3 regions of the Rhizobium sp. M1 genome follow, and region 1 is predicted to be linked to each of the others. Evidence: predicted binding sites of a transcription regulator. Region 1 holds the regulator's gene; each other region holds the start of a gene.
What was found. Region 1 encodes HrcA, which represses chaperone genes, less so after heat shock. Its sites were predicted from a motif close to GTTAGCACTCNCNNNNNGNGAGTGCTAAC; they were not measured.
Positions count from the first base shown of each region.

Region 2: groES (co-chaperone GroES) is a predicted target of HrcA. The motif match lies at 5,014-5,042, and genes of this name have one in related genera.
Region 3: groES (co-chaperone GroES) is a predicted target of HrcA. The motif match lies at 2,281-2,309, and genes of this name have one in related genera.

Region 1 is NZ_NWSW01000025.1:103,501-110,001, reverse strand. Features, by position in the region: gene grpE (nucleotide exchange factor GrpE) at 1-387, opposite strand, end outside; gene hrcA (heat-inducible transcriptional repressor HrcA) at 499-1,587, opposite strand; gene rph (ribonuclease PH) at 1,713-2,432, shown strand; gene CO655_RS23840 (VOC family protein) at 2,429-2,854, shown strand; gene rdgB (RdgB/HAM1 family non-canonical purine NTP pyrophosphatase) at 2,855-3,499, shown strand; gene hemW (radical SAM family heme chaperone HemW) at 3,509-4,711, shown strand; gene CO655_RS23825 (saccharopine dehydrogenase C-terminal domain-containing protein) at 4,772-5,854, opposite strand; gene dnaA (chromosomal replication initiator protein DnaA) at 6,017-6,501, opposite strand, start outside.
Region 2 is NZ_NWSW01000002.1:45,063-51,563, reverse strand. Features, by position in the region: gene ileS (isoleucine--tRNA ligase) at 1-2,653, opposite strand, end outside; gene CO655_RS02385 (bifunctional riboflavin kinase/FAD synthetase) at 2,936-3,919, opposite strand; gene CO655_RS02380 (TIGR01459 family HAD-type hydrolase) at 3,934-4,782, opposite strand; gene groES (co-chaperone GroES) at 5,100-5,396, shown strand; gene groL (chaperonin GroEL) at 5,468-6,501, shown strand, end outside.
Region 3 is NZ_NWSW01000008.1:76,384-82,884, reverse strand. Features, by position in the region: gene CO655_RS09440 (flavodoxin family protein) at 1-467, shown strand, start outside; gene CO655_RS09435 (HD domain-containing protein) at 523-942, opposite strand; gene CO655_RS09430 (DUF2934 domain-containing protein) at 948-1,274, opposite strand; gene CO655_RS09425 (hypothetical protein) at 1,333-1,689, opposite strand; gene CO655_RS09420 (hypothetical protein) at 1,773-2,063, opposite strand; gene groES (co-chaperone GroES) at 2,451-2,765, shown strand; gene groL (chaperonin GroEL) at 2,813-4,441, shown strand; gene CO655_RS09405 (hypothetical protein) at 4,499-4,765, shown strand; gene CO655_RS09400 (FAD-binding and (Fe-S)-binding domain-containing protein) at 4,881-6,501, shown strand, end outside.

The DNA of each region.
Region 1 (6,501 bases):
CGACAGCATGGCACGTTCGGTCATCTCGACACCTTCGATCAGCGTGGTCAGGCCGGCATCGGCAGTGGCCTTGGCCTCCGGAGAGATGGCATCCAGCGCCCGGCGCAGATTATCGGAGACGGCGAGCATATCGCGGGCGAAACCGGCGACGGAATAGGACTTGGCGTCCTTGACCTCGCGCTCGGTGCGGCGGCGCAGATTGTCCATCTCGGCGGCAAGGCGCAGATAGCGGTCGCGCAGGTCGCTGTTTTCGGCTTTCAGAAGCTCAAGCGGGTCTGGCTGGGCGGTCTCTTCCTGCACTGTATCGTTCTCGACGTAGGCGGCGGCGTCGGCTGCGGCATCGGCCGCAGTTGCGTCAGGTCCGTTTTTCGTCGTTTCATCGGTCATGACGGTCTCCGGTTGGTGTCTTCAGATGCGCCCGATATCGAGGTTTGACCGAAAAAAATCAAGTCTGCGTGACAAAGAAGAGAAAATTCCGCGCCTTCTTCGGCGACGTTCTTAAAGCGGATTGCGCGAAAGGCGGGAGACGAGCTGGGCGGTGTAATCCACCATCGGCACGATGCGGGAATAATTGAGCCGCGTCGGGCCGATGACGCCGACGGCGCCGACGATCCGGTCGTCCTCGTCGCGATAGGGCGCGACGATCAGCGACGAGCCGGACAGCGAGAAGAGCTTGTTTTCCGAGCCGATGAAGATGCGCACGCCCGAGCCGCTTTCGGCCAGATTGAGGATCTCAATCAAGCTGTCCTTCTTTTCGAGATCGTCGAACAACATGCGCAGCCGGTCGAGATCCTCGGCGCCGCCAAGGCCTTCGAGCAGGTTGGCGCGGCCGCGAATGATCAGCTGGGCGGGCTTACCCTCATCAGGGCTGCCGGCCCAGACGGCAATGCCGCGCTCGACGAGATCGCGCGACAGCGCATCGAGCTCGTGTCGGACATCGTCCTTGAGCCTGCTCAATTGTTTGCGCAGCTCCGGCAGGGTCTGGCCGGACATGTGCGCATTGAGGAAATTCGCCGCCTCCGTCAGCTGCGAGGAGGTGACGCCGGCCGGCAGCTCGATGATACGGTTTTCCACCTGGTCATGATCGCCGACGAGCACGGCGAGCGCCTTTGTCGGCTCGAGCCGGATGAACTCGACATGCTTCAGCACTGGATCGCTTTTCGAGGTGATGACGAGGCCGGCGCCGCGCGAAATGCCCGACAGCATGCGGCTCGCCTCGTTCATCATCGATTCCACCGGATTGCCGCCGCTTTCCGCCCGCACCTGGCGGTCGATATTGGCGCGGTCCTCGGCGGAGAGATCGCCGACCTGCATGAAGGCATCGACGAAGAAGCGCAGGCCGATCTGGGTCGGCAGCCGGCCGGCGCTGATATGCGGCGAATAGATCAGGCCGAGCTCTTCGAGATCGCTCATGACGTTGCGCACCGAGGCCGGCGACAGCGACATCGGCAGGAGGCGTGACAGATTGCGCGAGCCGAGCGGTTCGCCGCTTTCCAGATACCCTTCGACGATGCGGCGAAAGATTTCCCGGGAGCGCTCGTCCAGCACGGCAACGGCATCCGAAACCGACGTCGACCTGATGCCCATGAACCTCTCGAACCCAAACTGATGATGCTTCCGAAAATATAGTCAAACTCGCCGCCGTGGCAAAAGGGAATTTGCAAATGGGCGCCGCCAATCGTAGAAGCGGTCAGCAACTCCAGGAGATAAGAATGCGGCCTTCAGGCAGAAAAACCGACCAGATGCGCAAGGTCTCGTTCGAGCGCAACTTTTCCAAGCATGCGGAAGGCTCCTGCCTGGTGAAGTTCGGCGATACGCATGTGCTCTGCACCGCAAGCCTCGAGGACAAGACGCCGCCGTGGCTGCGCAATACCGGCAAGGGCTGGGTGACGGCCGAATACGGCATGCTGCCGCGGGCGACCGGCGAACGCATGAAGCGCGAGGCCGCGGCCGGCAAGCAGGGCGGCCGCACCCAGGAAATCCAGCGGCTGATCGGCCGGTCGCTGCGCGCCGTCGTCGATCTGCAGGCGCTCGGCGAACGGCAGATCACCCTCGATTGCGATGTCATCCAGGCCGATGGCGGCACGCGGACCGCATCGATCACCGGCGGTTGGATCGCGCTTTACGATTGCCTGAAATGGATGGAAAGCCGCAACATGATCAAGGTCGACCGGGTCCTGAAGGATCATGTCGCCGCCATCTCCTGCGGCGTCTTCGCCAGCCAGGCGGTGATCGACCTCGATTACCTCGAGGATTCCTCGGCTGAGACCGATGCCAATTTCGTCATGACCGGCGCCGGCGGCATCGTCGAGATCCAGGGCACGGCCGAAGGCACGCCGTTTACCGAAGAGGAATTCACCTCGCTGATGGGTCTTGCCAAGAACGGCATCGGCGAACTCGTCGCCCTGCAGAAGCAGGCGATTGCGGGATGAACCCCATGCTGGAAGGCATGCTGGAAACGGCGCTCTATGCGCGGGATCTCGATGCGGCGGAGGTCTTCTACGAAGACGTTCTCGGACTTGAAAAGATCACCCGTGCGGCCAACCGGCATGTCTTCTTCCGCTGCGGCCCCGGCGTGCTGCTGATCTTCAACCCCGAGGAAACGGTAAAGCCGCCGGCGCCCAATGCCCTGCAGGTGCCGCCGCACGGCACGAGCGGCGAGGGCCATGCCTGCTTCCGGGTCGCCGGCCGCAATATCGATGCGATGGCCGAACGGCTGAAAGCGGCAGGTGTGGCGATCGAATCCGAGGTGCATTGGCCGAACGGCGGCCGCTCGATCTATTTCCGCGATCCGGCCGGCAACAGCCTGGAATGCGCGGAGGCCAAAATCTGGGGCATCGAACAGGATATCTGAATGCGCAAGCTTGAAACGAAGACCATCGTCGTCGCCAGCCACAATGCCGGCAAGATCCGCGAGATCCAGGAACTGATCGGGCCGCTCGGCTTCACCGCCAAATCGGCGGCCGAGCTGAATTTCGTCGAGCCCGACGAGACCGGCACCAGCTTCGAGGAGAATGCGACGATCAAGGCGGTCGCCTCGGCCAGTGCCGCCGGCATGCCGGCGCTGTCGGACGATTCCGGCCTGGTGGTCGACGCGCTCGGCGGCGATCCCGGCGTCTACACCGCCAATTGGGCGGAAAGAGCCGACGGCACGCGTGATTTCGACATGGCGATGGCGAAGGTGGAAAAGGCGCTGCAGGAAGCAGGCGCCACGACGCCTGAACAGCGCACCGCGCGTTTCGTCAGCGTGCTCTGCCTCGCCTGGCCGGACGGGCATACCGAACTCTTCCGCGGCGAAGTGGAGGGCAATGTCGTCTGGCCGCCGCGCGGCACGCAGGGCTTCGGCTACGATCCGGTCTTCCAGCCGGAGGGCTACGGCGTTACCTTCGGCGAGATGAGCGGCGAGGAAAAACACGGCTGGAATTTCGGCAAGCCGCAGGCGCTGTCGCACCGGGCGCGCGCCTTCAAACTCTTCGTCGAAACCTGCCTGGAGGCATAAGATCTGTTCGTGGGCAATTTCGATACGCCAGGCTCCTCGCGCGATGCGACGCTGCTGCCCGATACCGGCGAGCCCGGCTTCGGCGTCTATGTCCATTGGCCCTTCTGCGCGGCGAAGTGTCCCTATTGCGACTTCAACAGCCATGTGCGCCACCAGCCGGTGGATCAGGAGCGCTTTGCCGCCGCCTTCCTGAAGGAGACGGCGGCGGTGCGGGCGATGAGCGGGCCGAAGACGGTGACGAGCATCTTCCTCGGCGGCGGCACACCCTCGCTGATGCAGCCGGAAACGGTTGCCGCCATTCTCGACGGCATTGCCCGGCACTGGCACGTGCCTGATGGTATCGAGATCACCATGGAGGCCAATCCTTCCAGCGTCGAGGCCGAGCGCTTCCGCGGCTACCGGGCGGCCGGCGTCAATCGCGTCTCGCTCGGCGTGCAGGCGCTGAACGACCGGGACCTGAAATTTCTCGGCAGGCTGCATGACGTCGCCGATGCGCTGAAGGCGATCGTCCTCGCGCGCGACATTTTCCCGCGCATGTCCTTCGATCTCATCTATGCCCGGCCGGACCAGACGGTCGAGGACTGGGAAAGGGAGCTGAAGCAGGCGATCGCCTATGCGGTCGATCATCTGTCGCTCTATCAGCTGACCATCGAGGAAGGCACGCCCTTCTACGGCCTGCACAAGGCGGGCAAGCTGATCGTGCCGGATGGCGAGCAATCGGCCGTGCTCTATGAGGCGACGCAGGAGATCACCGCGGGTGAGGGCATGCCCGCCTATGAGGTTTCCAACCACGCCCGGCCGGGTGCGGAAAGCCGGCACAATCTGACCTACTGGCGTTACGGCGATTATGCCGGCATCGGGCCGGGCGCGCAAGGCCGGCTGACGCGCGGCCGCGAAAAAATCGCGACGGCGACCGGGCGCAAGCCGGAAGCCTGGCTCGACATGGTCGAGCGCGACGGCCACGGCATTCTCGACGAGGAGCGGTTAGGCTACGAGGAACAGTCCGACGAATTGCTGCTGATGGGGCTGCGGCTCAGGGAAGGTGTCGATCTCGCCCGCTGGCAGCAGCTTTCCGGCCGCGAGCTCGATCCGAAGCGGGAAGAGTTTCTGCTCGAACATAAATTCATCGAGCGGATCGGCAATTCACGGCTGCGCTGCACACCGGCGGGCATGCTGATCCTCGATTCCGTCGTCGCCGATCTCGCCTGCTGATATCGGACAACGGATTGTTTCCGGCGCGGCGATGACCTTACCGCCGCGCCGAAATCATCTTCAGCCGTGATTGGTAGCACCCGCCTTGAACAGGCTGCCGGTCGGCGTCTTCAGGAACATCTCCAGCGGAATATGCTCCTGATGCAGGAAGCCGGTCGCCGGCAGCAGCCCGTCACGGACCATCTCGATGACGGCGACGACGGAGGCCGACGTCGTCCAGGCGATCGCCGTGCGGCGCGCGCCGGCAATCTCGATCGGATAATAGGCGCGCACGAATTCCTTGCGGCGCAGGCTGCCATTCTCCGTCCCCTCGGCGGCGACGTGGACATAGACGACGTCGTCTTCGACGGGCGGCTTGGCATTGGTCAGAATCTCGCCGGCGAGTGCGCGCTTGTCGCGCATCAGAAGCTCATGGAAGAAGAAGTTCATCAGCTCCATATGGCCGGGATAACGCATGGTCTTGTAGTCGAGATTGTCGATCTTGCCGAGCATGGTGTCGCACATGGTGCCGAGGCCGCCCGAGGTGGTGAAGGCTTCGAGCTTGACGCCGCCGACATAGATGGTCTCGTGCCATTCCATCGGCGAGACCAGCTTGCGCACACCGCCCTCGATGACCTCGCAATCGTTCAGATATTCGTTGACGACGCCTTCCGGCGACCAGTTGAAGGCATAACCGAGAAGGCCGGTCGGATGCTGCGGCAGGGCGCCGACGCGCATGCGGATCGAGCGGCAGCGCTCGAAGCCGTCGGCAAGGCTTGCGCCGACGATGCCGACGAAACCCGGCGCCAAGCCGCATTGCGGCGCCATCAGGCCGCGGGCCGTCTTCGACAGTTCGATGATGAAGTTGGTTGTGGGAACGTCTTCGGTCAGATCGAAATAATGGATGCCGGCAAGATGGGCGGCGCGGGCCAGTTCGATGTTCAGATGGTAAGGAAGGCAGGAGAGCACCGCCTCGACAGTGGAGAGCAGTTCGCCAATCACCTGAGCGTCGGAAATATCGCCGGTGCGGCACTTGAACGGCAGATCGCCCAGCGGCAATTGCGCATCGACGCCGATGACGTCGAAGCCGCCTTCATGCAACAGCGTCGCCGCCAGCCGTCCGACCTTGCCCAGGCCGACAACGGCAATCTTTTTGAAACTCATGCATATCCTCCCACGCGCCCGCTTCGGCGCTTTCATTTTGTCCGATGCGCGCCGCTCCAAATCGGACGTGCACGGCATGGCCGGAGGTATAGAATAAAAAGCTTATAAAGGAAAACGGCCGGAATCGCTCCCGGCCGCCGAATGTCCTCGAAAATCCACCGCTTATTCGTTGATCAGCCGCTTCAGCAGCTCGATTTCGTGCGAAAGCTTGGTGTCTCCCGATATCAGCTCCTCGATCTTGCGCACGGCGTGCAGCACGGTCGTGTGATCACGCCCGCCGAAACGGCGGCCGATCTCGGGGAAGGAGCGCGGCGTCAGCGTCTTCGACAGATACATGGCGATCTGGCGCGGCTTGACGATGACACGGGTGCGGCGATTGGAGACCAGTTCCTGGCGCGAGACATTGTAGTGCCTGGCGACGATGCGCTGGATATCCTCGATGCGCACACGGCGCGGCTCGCCGGAGCCGACGAGATGGGCGAGTAGTTCGTCGACGCGCTCGATCGACAGGTTCGGCTCGAAGGAGCGGCGGAAGATCAGCTGGTTGAAGGCGCCTTCGAGTTCGCGGCCGCTGGCCGTGATGTTGCGGGCGACGTGCTGCAGCAGATCGGCCGGAATTTCGAGCGACGGATCCTCCAGGCGGGCGG
Region 2 (6,501 bases), on a different contig from region 1:
CCAGCGAGGAGCCGATGCGCTTGTCCTTGCGCTCGATTTCCAGGGCGCCTGTTACCACCGAACGCACGGCGCGGATCTTCTTCCACTTCTCGGCCAGGGCATCGTTGCGCCATTCCTTTGCAACAGCGGCGAACTGCTCCAGATGCACGGAAACGGCGGACGGGTTGCGCGACAGCCAGGCCTCCTCGGTGGTGAAGGGCAGCATCGGGGCTAGCCAGGTCACCATGCAATCGAAGATCTGGCGAATGACGTGCAGGCTGGCGCGCCGGCGCAGGCTCGACGGCGCGTCGCAATAGAGCGCATCCTTGCGGACATCGAAATAGAAGGCCGAAAGCTCGACATTGGCGAAATCGATCAACGCGCGGGCGATCTTCTTGAAATCGAACGCGTCGTAGTTTTCGCGCACCAGCTGATCGAGCTCGGCAAGCCGATGCAGCATCAGCTGCTCCAGCTCCGGCAGTTCGGCAAGCGCGATCTCCTCGCCCTTGTCGTGCGCCAGCGTGCCGAGCATCCAGCGGATCGTGTTGCGCAGCTTACGATAGGCATCGACATTGGTCTGGATGATCGTCTTGCCGACGCGCAGGTCGTCGGCATAGTCCGAGGTCATCACCCAGAGGCGCAGGATATCGGCGCCGGCATCCTTCATCACCTCCTGCGGGGCGGTGACGTTGCCCTTCGACTTCGACATCTTCTCGCCCTTCTCGTCCATGGTAAAGCCATGGGTGAGGACGGTGTCGTAAGGCGCGCGGCCGCGGGTGGCAGCCGATTCCAAAAGCGAGGAATGGAACCAGCCGCGATGCTGATCCGACCCTTCGAGATAGAGGTCGGCCGGCCAGTTCAGGTCCGGGCGGTCCTCCAGCGTGAAGGTGTGCGTCGAACCCGAATCGAACCAGACGTCGAGGATATCCATGACCTGCGACCACTTGGCCGGGTCATGCTCGTTACCGAGGAAGCGCTCCTTGGCGCCTTCGGCAAACCAGGCGTCGGCGCCTTCGGCGTCGAAAGCATCGAGGATGCGCCGGTTGACGGCCTCGTCCTGCAGCACGGCGCCGTGCTCATCGACGAAGACGCAGATCGGCACGCCCCAGGCGCGCTGACGGGACAGCACCCAGTCCGGGCGCTGTTCGATCATGGCGCGCAGGCGGTTCTGGCCGGCAGCCGGCACGAAGCGGGTATCGTCGATCGCCGTGAGCGCACGGCTGCGCAGCGTCGTTCCATCCGGCAGCGTCTTGTCCATATAGACGAACCACTGCGGCGTGTTGCGGAAGATGACCGGCTTCTTGGAGCGCCAGGAATGCGGATACTGGTGCTTCAGGCGGCCGCGGGCAAAGAGCGCGCTGCGCTCGATCAGCGCCTTGATGACGCGGTCGTTGGCATCGCCCTTCTTGCCGTTGTCGTCGATGACGCGTCCGCCTTCGAGGCCGGGGGCATCCGATGTGTAGAAGCCGCCGTCGTCGACCGGGAACGGGATCTTGGTGTCGATGCCGCGCGCGTCGATCTCGCGGGCATGCGCCATCCAGACATCGAAGTCTTCGCGGCCGTGGCTCGGCGCCGTATGAACGAAGCCCGTACCGGCATCGTCGGTGACGTGGTCGCCTTCGAGCAACGGCACGGCAAATTCATAGCCGCCTCCGAGACCCTTGAGCGGATGCGCGCAGGTGATGGCAGCGAGATCGGCAGCCGTAACGTCGGCGAGACGCTTGTACTGCAGCTTCGCCTTGGCAAAGGATTCCTCAGCCAGCTGATCGGCAAAGATCAGCTTCTCGCCCGGGCGCGGGCCAAAATCATTTTCGGCAGCCGTGACTTCGTAGAGGCCGTAGGCAACCCGCGAGGAATAGGCGATCGCCCGGTTGCCGGGGATCGTCCAGGGCGTCGTCGTCCAGATGACGACAGACGCGCCAACCAGTAGCTCACTATGTTTGAACTTCCCATCGACCACCTTCGCCGGCGCCACAAGCTGCTCGACCGGGAACTTCACCCAGATCGTGTCGCTCTCGTGGTCGTGGTATTCGACTTCGGCTTCCGCCAGCGCGGTGCGTTCGACCACCGACCACATGATCGGCTTGGAGCCGCGATAGAGCTGGCCGCTTGCGGCGATCTTCAACAGCTCGCCGGCGATGCGGCTCTCCGCGTGAAAATTCATCGTCAGATACGGGTTGTCGAAATCGCCGACGATGCCGAGACGCTGGAACTCGTCGCCCTGGACCTTGATCCATTTTTCGGCATAGGCGCGGCACTCGCGGCGGAACTCGATCATCGCCGCCGGCTCCTTGAGATCCGGCTTGGCCTTGCCCTTGGCGCGATAGTTCTCCTCCTCGATCTTCCATTCGATCGGCAGGCCGTGGCAATCCCAGCCGGGCACGTAGTTGGCGTCGTAACCGCGCATCTGGAACGAACGGTTGATGACGTCCTTGAGGATCTTGTTCAGCGCGTGGCCGATATGGATGTTGCCGTTGGCATAGGGCGGTCCGTCATGCAGGACGAATTTCTCGCGGCCGGCGGCAGAGGCGCGCAGTTTCTTGTAGAGATCCATCTCCTGCCAGCGCTTGACAAGCTCCGGCTCCTTCTGCGGCAGGCCGGCGCGCATCGGGAAATCGGTTTCGGGCAGATAGAGGGTCTTCGAGTAATCGATTTTTTCGGCTGTGTCGGTCATATCGGGACAATCGTTTCTGGCGGCCCAGAAAGGGGCGCAACGGGTATGAAAAAGCTGGTGACGGAAGCGCTTGTATCCAAGCGCCGAAAACCCGGACCTCCCGGCCGCTTAGCGCGCGCGGAAGGCCGGGCCGATAATTCGCATCGTGATCGCCAGCCGAAATTTTCTCATCGGGCCGGTTCATAGGCGTTTTTCGCCGGAAAAGGAAGAGAAGAATTCTGCGATGCGATCCCCGGGGCGCCGAGGTTTTTGCGCTCGAAGGACGTCGCGCTGACCATGACCTCAGGAAAAGCAAAGCTTCCGGTCGAGTTCGCCGAGTGGCTTGACACCCGCCAGCAGCGCCCGCGCCTCCTCCTCGTCGCGCTTGATCTGGGCGACGAGCGGATCGAGGCCGTCGAATTTCAGCTCCGGTCTAAGATAGCCGAAGAAGGAGACGGCGCAGAGCTGGCCGTAGAGATCGCCACTGAAATCGAAGACATAGGTTTCGAGCAGCGGCGCGCCGTTTTCCGTCACCGTCGGGCGGCGGCCGTAGCTTGCGACCGCGTCGTGGAGCGTTCCGTCCTGGCGGCGGAAGCGGACGGCGTAGATGCCGGCGGCAAGCTCGGCCTCCGGCGGCAGGCGCATGTTGGCGGTGGGAAAGCCAAGCTGCCGGCCGAGTTTTTCGCCGTCGATCACCTCGGCCTCCACCGTATAGCGATAGCCCAGCATGCCGGCGACTTCGCTGACCTCGCCCTCCTTCAACAGCGTGCGGATATGGCTCGACGAGACGACATCGGCATTTTCGTCGCGAAAGGCATCGATCAGGGTGACACCGAAGCCGTAGGTCTGGCCGGCATTCATCAGGAAGGCGGGACCGCCTTCGCGGTTGCGGCCGAAATGGAAATCGAAGCCGGTGACGACTTCGGAGGCGCCGAGCCAATCCTTCAGGATCGAATGGATGAAATCATCAGCCGAGCGCTGCGAGAATTCGTAATCGAAGGGATATTCGATGACGGCGTTGAACCCCAGCGTTTCCAGGATGCGGGCCTTGAGCGGCGCCGGTGTCAAGCGAAACACCGGCGTCTGCGGCCGGAAGACCGTGCGCGGATGCGGCTCGAAGGTCAGCACAAGAGCGGGAATGCCGCGCGCCCTTGCGATCTCAAGCGCGCGGTTCAGCACCGATTGATGACCGCGATGCACACCGTCGAAATTGCCGATGGCGATCACCCCGCCCTTGAGATGGGCGGGCAAGGGATCGCGGGTTTCATTGCGGTGGAAGACGGTCATCGGCTGGCTACTCTTTATGCAAGGCGCGGCATCCACCACTTCGGCGCGGCGTTTTCCCGTTCGAGATAGGCGTTGAGGATTGCCTCGTCGGTTTCGCCGTTCAAGGTGTATTCCTTGGCGTGGATCCCGCCGCTGATGTAGAGAAGGTCGAGGCCAAAATTCAAGGCGCCGCGGACATCGGTCGGCATGCCGTCGCCGATCGCCAGCACGCGCTCGGCGGAGAAATCGCCGCGAAGCTCGCGGGCGGCCGCAAGCGTCGCCTCGTAAATCGGCCGGTGCGGTTTGCCGGCGATGCGGGTCTTGCCGCCGAGCTGCTCGTAATAGGCGGCCATGGCGCCGGCACAGGGAATGATGCGGTGGCCGCGCTCGACGACGAGGTCTGGATTGGCGCAGATCATCGGCACCTCGCGCGCCTGAAAATCCAGAAGCATGTCGGTGTAATCTTCCGGCTTCTCGGTCTCATCGTCGAAAAAGCCGGTGCAGACGAGCGATTGCGCTTCGCCTGATGGCACCCGCTCGACGCCGATGCCTTCGAGAAGCGCCTTGTCGCGCTCGGGGCCGAGCAGAAAGACCGTCTTCGGTCCCTCGGAAATCAGCCCGCGCGTGACGTCGCCCGAGGTGACGATCCGGTCATAGGCGCTGTCGGGTACGCCGATATGACGCAGCTGCTCGACGACCTGCCAGGAAAGCCGCGGCGAGTTGGTGATGAGGACGACGGCGAGGCCGCTCTCGCGGGCGGCCTGAAGGGCCGCGGCAGCCTTGGGGAACGGATCGACGCCATTGTGAACGACGCCCCAGACATCACAGAGCACCACATCATAGCGATCCGTGATCTCAGAGAAGGTTTCTATCCGCTTGGCCATTCCAATATCCCGAGTTGCTGCAGTCACCGGTGACATTGCAAAGGCGCAGGAGGATGGCAAGGCATTTTCTTCGCCATCAGCCACCGCAAAGCCTTGTCGCGACAATCCGGCGGCCGCGACAGAGGGTTCGGCCGAAATCTCCGGCATTTCTCCGGTCTCTTCACAATTCCGGCACAAAAATTCGTGATTGCTCTCATTGACTCCTTTCGGAGCCATCCCTAAATGCACGTCGCTAGCACTCACCGCAAGGGAGTGCTAACACCTATCCATGTGGGCCGCTCCGGCCCGCGAATGTCATTCGATCGAGGGATTAGACAATGGCAAGCACCAATTTCCGTCCGCTTCACGACCGCGTCGTCGTTCGTCGCGTCGAGTCCGAAGAGAAGACCAAGGGCGGGATCATCATTCCCGACACCGCCAAGGAAAAGCCGCAGGAAGGCGAAATCGTCGCCGTCGGTTCCGGCGCTCGTGACGAGTCCGGCAAGGTCGTCGCACTCGACGTCAAGGCTGGCGACCGCGTGCTGTTCGGCAAGTGGTCCGGCACCGAAGTCAAGATCAACGGCGAAGACCTTCTGATCATGAAGGAAGCCGACATCATGGGCATCATCGGCTGATTGGCCGATCCGCTTTCCCGAAATGACTGACGGGTTTTTGCCCGAACAATTCGAATTCAGGAGTCACAAACATGGCAGCTAAAGAAATCAAGTTTGGCCGCACCGCGCGCGAAAAGATGCTGCGCGGCGTCGACATTCTCGCCGATGCAGTCAAGGTCACGCTCGGCCCGAAGGGTCGTAACGTCATCATCGACAAGTCCTTCGGCGCGCCGCGCATCACCAAGGACGGCGTTTCGGTCGCCAAGGAAATCGAACTCGAAGACAAGTTCGAAAACATGGGCGCCCAGATGGTCCGCGAAGTTGCTTCGAAGACCAACGACATCGCCGGCGACGGCACGACGACTGCAACCGTTCTGGCCCAGGCGATCGTTCGCGAAGGCGCCAAGGCCGTTGCCGCCGGCATGAACCCGATGGACCTGAAGCGCGGCATCGATCTCGCCGTCGCCGAAGTCGTCAAGGATCTCCAGGCCAAGGCCAAGAAGATCAACACCTCGGAAGAAGTCGCACAGGTCGGCACGATCTCGGCAAACGGCGAGCGCCAGGTTGGCCTCGACATTGCCGAAGCCATGCAGAAGGTCGGCAACGAAGGCGTCATCACGGTTGAAGAAGCCAAGACCGCCGAAACCGAACTCGAAGTCGTCGAAGGCATGCAGTTCGACCGCGGCTACCTCAGCCCCTACTTCGTCACCAACCCGGAAAAGATGGTTGCCGACCTCGAAGACGTCTTCATTCTCCTCCACGAGAAGAAGCTCTCGAACCTGCAGTCGATGCTCCCGGTTCTCGAAGCCGTCGTCCAGACCGGCAAGCCGCTCCTCATCATCGCTGAAGACGTCGAAGGCGAAGCCCTTGCTACGCTCGTCGTCAACAAGCTGCGCGGCGGCCTGAAGATCGCTGCCGTCAAGGCTCCTGGCTTCGGCGACCGCCGCAAGGCCATGCTCGAAGACATCGCCATCCTGACGGGCGGCACCGTGATCTCCGAAGACCTCGGCATCAAGCTCGAGAGCGTCACGCTCGACATGCTCGGCCGTGCCAAGAAGGTTTCGATCTCCAAGGAAAACACCACGATCGTCGACGGTTCGGGCGCCAAGTCCGACATCGAAGGCCG
Region 3 (6,501 bases), on a different contig from region 1:
TCACGCCGGTGCACTGGTATCAGGCGCCGTCATCCCTGAAGCTGATGATCGACCGGCTTGTCTGTGCCGACGGCGGCAACCCGGATCCGACGAGCACCCATGGGAAACATGCCGACCAGGCAAAACAGCTGGAGATGAACGGATGGCCCTATCCCCGCCATCTGGAAGGCCGCCTGTTTTCCGTCGTCGTTCATGGTGACACGGAAGGTGCAGAAGGTGTCCGCAGGAACCTTTCGGACTGGCTGAGATCGATGGATCTTGTACCAGCAGGCCCGCTTGCCGAAATCGACCGCTATATTGGTTACTGGGAACCCTACGCGACAAGCCATGCGGCATACGAGAAAGACCAGGCGATGCAGGAGGAAATCCGCAATGCGGCGCGAACGCTATACGAAGCCGCTGCCGCCAGGCGCCAAGGCGGCCAGATCGCTGCCGGCGCCGGCTTGCGGCAGCCGCGTCAGAAATAGCGACACGAACGCCTCTTGCCGGCCGGACCTTCGCTGCGGCCACCGGAAGGGAACACTATTGTCCGTTCTCGATATCGCGTAGCAGATCCAGGGCGCTTTGATATTTTTGCTTGTCTTTGCCGGCCTGTTCGGCTTGGCGTAGATTGTCTTCGAGATCGGTCCACTTGACAGGCAAAGCGAGCGAGTTTGCTGCCGCACGCCTGACGAATTCCTCGTCCGGCTCGTCGGGCCGCCGGGTCAATGCATCCACCGCAGAGATGATCGCCGACGGGAAGCCTTCCTCTTTCAACCTGTCGAGCGTCCAGCCATTGCCTTTTTCGGCGACGTCGTGAAGGTAGGCGACGGTTCGCGCCTCGTCGCCCGGCACGAGAAGCGCGACCCGCTGACAGTGCTCGAAGAAGGGCCGTCCGGTTTTGTCCGTCTGGCCGTCATGTGCCTCCATGGCGATCTGCATGGCGTGGTCGAGATGCTGCATGACGATTACGGTCCTTCGGTCTCTCTGATCTTTTGCCGGGAAGGTTTCTCCCCCGTGGTTATCTCGATATCGGGCGGCGTCGCCCCGGCACCTTGACCAAATCCGGGGCGTGGCCGATCGAGATCGCCGCTTTCCCCGGCGCCTTGAAGCAGCGCCGCGTCGTCCCTGTCGTCTTGATCGAGCAGGTCCTGCAGCGTCTCATCCTCGTCCTCGCCGGCCAGCTCGTCGCAGGCTTGCATCCAATGACGCAGGTCCGCCCCTTCGGGGCGGCCTTCGGCCTCCCAGATTTCGTAGGCCCGCCGGCGTATCTGTTCGTGTTTGTCTGTGGCCATGATCTTCTCCAGGTCCGACCAGACCTCGCAGTTTGGTTTCGCCTCGAGCGGCCGTGTTTCAAGGCGTGTTGATGGTGGGAAGAAAATCCTCCACCTGCTTGCGCTCAGCCTTTGAAAGCGTCTCCACCCGCTCCTGCCAGAAGCGTTCGGCCGCCGGCGGATCCACCTCCCATTGGCGAACAGTGGTGATGTTGTCGTCGATCTTGGACCGGCGGCGCCCGCCGAGGCTCAGATACTCTTTCGCGAGTTTCAGGCTTGGCGTTTCGGTGCCGCTGTCGCGATCCGATGTCGAACTCGCATTGCGCCGGGCTGCGTCCGATGCATTCTGGCGATAGACCTCGGCCCGTTGCGTGTCGAAGGAACGCGCGTCGTCGGTTCCGCTTTCGGGTGGTGTGTTGGTTTTCGAAGTCGTCATGGATCACCTCTCGATGCTGTGATCCATTAACCTTCGCCAGCTGTGAGAGTTCCGCACGCCGGCGATTGATTTGAGCGGGTCAATCAGTGAACGGCCATGCTTACCATGCGATAAGGGTGCACGGCCTCGAACTGCGAGATCATCGCCGTCGCCTGGAGCAATACGCGCTCGGCATTCTCGGGATCGTCCCGGGCGAGTTCGTCGGCGTTGACGCGGATCGCTTCGGCCATGTTGTTCGACAGTACAGCAAAGTGCATATTGCCCTCGACGAGGGCCTCGCGCGCCGTATCCTCCAGCGTACGAGCGATGTCGACGAAGATTTCCTCGCGTTCCTCGATAGTGAGGTCTTTGATTATATTGGTCTTCTCCTCCATGTCACTCACTCCTAAAAGAACGTGGGCCTAAAAGAACGTGGGCCTAAAAGAACGTGTGACGGTGATCGAGCTCATCGAGCCTCGATCGCCTGAGAGCTAGGAACGCCGAAATCCGGATTCAAGCCGGAGCACAGTTTTGAACGCGTCTTCAAGACGAGGGGACGACCATCGTCATTAGTTCGAACGCAGCAGCCGGTCTTCTGTTCCCCGCAGGGCCATTAGCAGTCGCCGGCAGCGAGTGCTAATTTTTCTGCGCCGCCCCTTGAAATCGAAAAACCATCGAACCAGATCAATCCCGCAAGGCGCGCGACCTTGCACCCACCCGGACCTCGTCATCCGGTCCGGTCTGGCGAACAACGTCATCATTGTTTGTCGATGGAGGAAGACATGTCGTTCCGACCGCTTCATGACCGCATTCTCGTCCGCCGCGTCGATTCCGAGGAAAAGACCAAGGGCGGCATCATCATTCCCGACACCGCCAAGGAAAAGCCGCAGGAAGGCGAGGTCATCGCCGTCGGTCCCGGCGCCCGCAACGATGCCGGCCAGATTCAGGCGCTCGACGTCAAGGTCGGCGATCGCGTCCTGTTCGGCAAGTGGTCCGGCACGGAAATCAAGATCAACGGCGAAGACCTGCTGATCATGAAGGAAAGCGACGTGATGGGTATCATCGAAGCCCAGAGCGAAGGAAAGCAGGCCGCCTGAACCCTCAGGACGTGGTCAATGCTAGCTGCCTATGAAGGAGTGAGGACATGGCTGCTAAAGAAGTCAAATTCAACGTCGAAGCCCGCGAGAAGCTGTTGCGCGGCGTCGACATCCTGGCCAACGCCGTGAAGGTGACCCTTGGCCCGAAGGGCCGTAACGTCGTGATCGACAAGTCCTTCGGCGCGCCGCGTATCACCAAGGACGGCGTTTCGGTCGCCAAGGAAATCGAACTCGAAGACAAGTTCGAGAACATGGGCGCCCAGATGGTCCGCGAAGTCGCTTCGAAGACCAGCGACATCGCCGGCGACGGCACCACGACTGCGACGGTCCTCGCCCAGGCCATCGTCAAGGAGGGCGCCAAGGCCGTTACCTCAGGCATGAACCCGATGGACCTGAAGCGCGGCATCGATCTCGCCGTCGTCGCCATCGTCGCGGAACTGAAGGCCAACGCCCGCAATATCTCCAACAATTCCGAGATCGCCCAGGTCGGCACGATCTCCGCCAATGGCGATGCTGAAATCGGCCGCTTCCTGGCGGAGGCGATGGAAAAGGTCGGCAATGACGGTGTCATCACGGTTGAAGAAGCCAAGACCGCCGACACCGAACTCGAAGTCGTCGAAGGCATGCAGTTCGACCGCGGTTACCTCAGCCCCTATTTCGTCACCAACGCCGACAAGATGCGGGTCGAGTTCGAGGATCCCTATATCCTGATCCACGAGAAGAAGCTCTCGAACCTGCAATCGATGCTGCCGATCCTCGAAGCCGTCGTCCAGTCCGGCAAGCCGCTCCTCATCATCGCCGAAGACGTCGAAGGCGAAGCCCTTGCAACGCTCGTCGTCAACAAGCTGCGCGGCGGCCTGAAGATCGCTGCCGTCAAGGCTCCTGGCTTCGGCGACCGCCGCAAGGCCATGCTCGAAGACATCGCCGTGCTCACTGCCGGCACCGTCATCTCCGAGGACCTGGGCATCAAGCTCGAATCCGTGACACTCGACATGCTCGGCCGCGCCAAGAAAGTGTCGGTCGAGAAGGAAAACACCACGATCGTCGACGGTTCGGGCGCCAAGTCCGACATCGAAGGCCGTGTTGCCCAGATCAAGGCCCAGATCGAAGAAACCACCTCCGACTACGACCGCGAGAAGCTGCAGGAACGCCTCGCCAAGCTCGCCGGCGGGGTTGCCGTCATCCGCGTCGGCGGCTCGACCGAAGTCGAAGTCAAGGAAAAGAAGGACCGTGTCGACGACGCGCTTCACGCAACCCGCGCGGCGGTCGAGGAAGGCATCCTGCCGGGCGGCGGTGTGGCCCTGCTGCGCGCCGTCAAGGCGCTTGAAAAAGTCCAGACCGCCAATGCCGACCAGCGCGTCGGGGTCGACATCGTTCGCCGCGCACTTGAGGCGCCGGCTCGCCAGATCGCCGAGAACGCCGGCGCGGAGGGCTCGGTGGTCGTCGGCAAGCTGCGCGAAAAGACCGACTTCTCTTATGGCTGGAACGCCCAGACGGGTGAATATGGCGACCTCTATGCGCAGGGCGTCATCGATCCGGCCAAGGTCGTTCGCACCGCGCTTCAGGACGCGGCATCCATCGCCGGTCTTCTCGTGACGACGGAAGCCATGATCGCCGAGAAGCCGAAGAAGGATGCCCCTCCGGCAATGCCGGGCGGCCCCGGCATGGATTTCTAACAGATGAAACATCGGCCCGCACGCATCGCCGGGCGGGCTTTTTTCGAGGGAATGAAAATGGTTCAAACGATCGTAAACCGATCGCAGGTGCCGCTGGACTCCCGCGATCTGGCAACCTGCCAGCAGGTCTTCGACAAGCTCAGCGCCGACTACGCGATAGCAAGAGACAGCGCCGAAGCCGAACGAATGGCGAGCATCATCATCGAGCTCTACCGACAGGGCGTGCGCGACCCCAACCACCTGCAGTCGATGGTCGAGGCGGCCCGCGGCCTCTTCGAAGCGGACGGCGCTGTCAACCGGCCGGCGGCCACGCCGACCGGTTGACAGGCCGTTGACGATGCCTTCAGGAGCGGCATATGCCGCTCCTTCCGAAAATCGATTCCGATTTTCGGGCCGATGCGCTAGTGACAAGGCTCGAGTGCATTCTGAAGGTTTCGAAATGATTCCACGCCTCCAGCCGAAGGCTCCCATCCCGCTTCCCGCCCCGGGTTTTTTCCAGCGGCTCGTCGAGGCGGGATTTGACGGCGATATCGAGACCGGTGCGGCGAGCCGGACCGTATTTTCAACCGACAATTCCATCTACCAAGTCGAGCCGACCGGCGTCCTCTTTCCGAGGAGCGTCGGAGACCTGCAGGTTGTGGCGGCGGTGCTGTCGGAATCGACCTTCCGGGAGATAAGCATCGCGCCGCGCGGCGGCGGCACCGGCACGAACGGTCAATCCCTGACATCGGGCGTCGTGGTGGACTGTTCGCGGCATATGAAATCCATTCTCGACATCGACCCTGTCCGAAGGATTGCGCGTGTCCAGGCGGGCGTTGTCAAGGATGAGCTGAACCGGGCCCTGAAGCCCTACGGCCTGTTCTTCGCGCCCGAACTTTCCACTTCCAACCGCGCCACGATCGGCGGCATGATCTCCACCGATGCCTGCGGTCAGGGTTCATGCCTCTACGGCAAGACCAGCAACCACGTTCTCGGATTGCGCATCGTGCTTACGGACGGCTCCGACTTTTGGTCGCGCCCGCTCGACGCGGAGGCGTTCGAGGAGATCGCCGCGCGAGAGAGCCGCGTCGGCGAGATCCACAGGACGGTCGAACGGATCGCCCGGGAAAAACACGAGCAGATCGCCGAGATCTTTCCGAAGCTCAACCGCTACATGACCGGCTACGACCTCGCCCATATCAGGCGTGACGACGGACGCTTCGACCTCAATGCCGTTCTTTGCGGCTCGGAGGGAACGCTGGCGATGATCGCCGAAGCCGAACTCAACCTTCTGCCGATCCCGGCCCATGCGGCGCTGATCAACATCCGCTACGGCGACTTCAACACCGCCTTGGAGGATGCCCGCAACTTGGTGGCGCTGAATGTCGCTTCGGTGGAAACGGTCGACGAGAAAGTTCTCGGCCTCGCGAAAGGCGACATCGTCTGGACCGGCATTGCCCGCTTCTTTCCGGACGATCCGGGCAGCGCGACCAACGGCATCAACATCGCCGAAGTGCTGGCCGACGATGAAGAGGAACTCGAACGCAGGCTTGCGGAGGTGACCGCCGCGCTCGACACGGGCGCGAATGCCCGCCATGCCGGATATACGATCGCCCGGGGCCATGCCGATGTCCAGGCGATCTGGTCGATGCGCAAGCGCGCGGTCGGCCTGCTCGGCAACGTGGAAGGGCCGGTCAGACCCGTCGCTTTCGTCGAGGATACGGCCGTGCCGCCGGAAAACCTGGCGGCCTATATTCGCGAGTTCCGCGCACTACTCGATGGTGCCGGCCTCTCCTACGGCATGTTCGGCCATGTCGATGCCGGCGTCCTGCACGTACGGCCGGCACTGGACCTCACCCGCGCTGATCACGTCCGGCTGGTTCGGGAGGTCAGCGACGCCGTCGTGGCGCTCACCCGCAAATATGGCGGGGTGCTCTGGGGAGAGCATGGCAAGGGCGTGCGTTCGGAATATGTGCCGGAGTTTTTCGGCGACCTTTATCCCAGCCTGCAGGAGATCAAGCGGGCTTTCGATCCCGAGAATCGGCTCAATCCCGGCAAGATCGCAACCCCTTCCGCGGAAG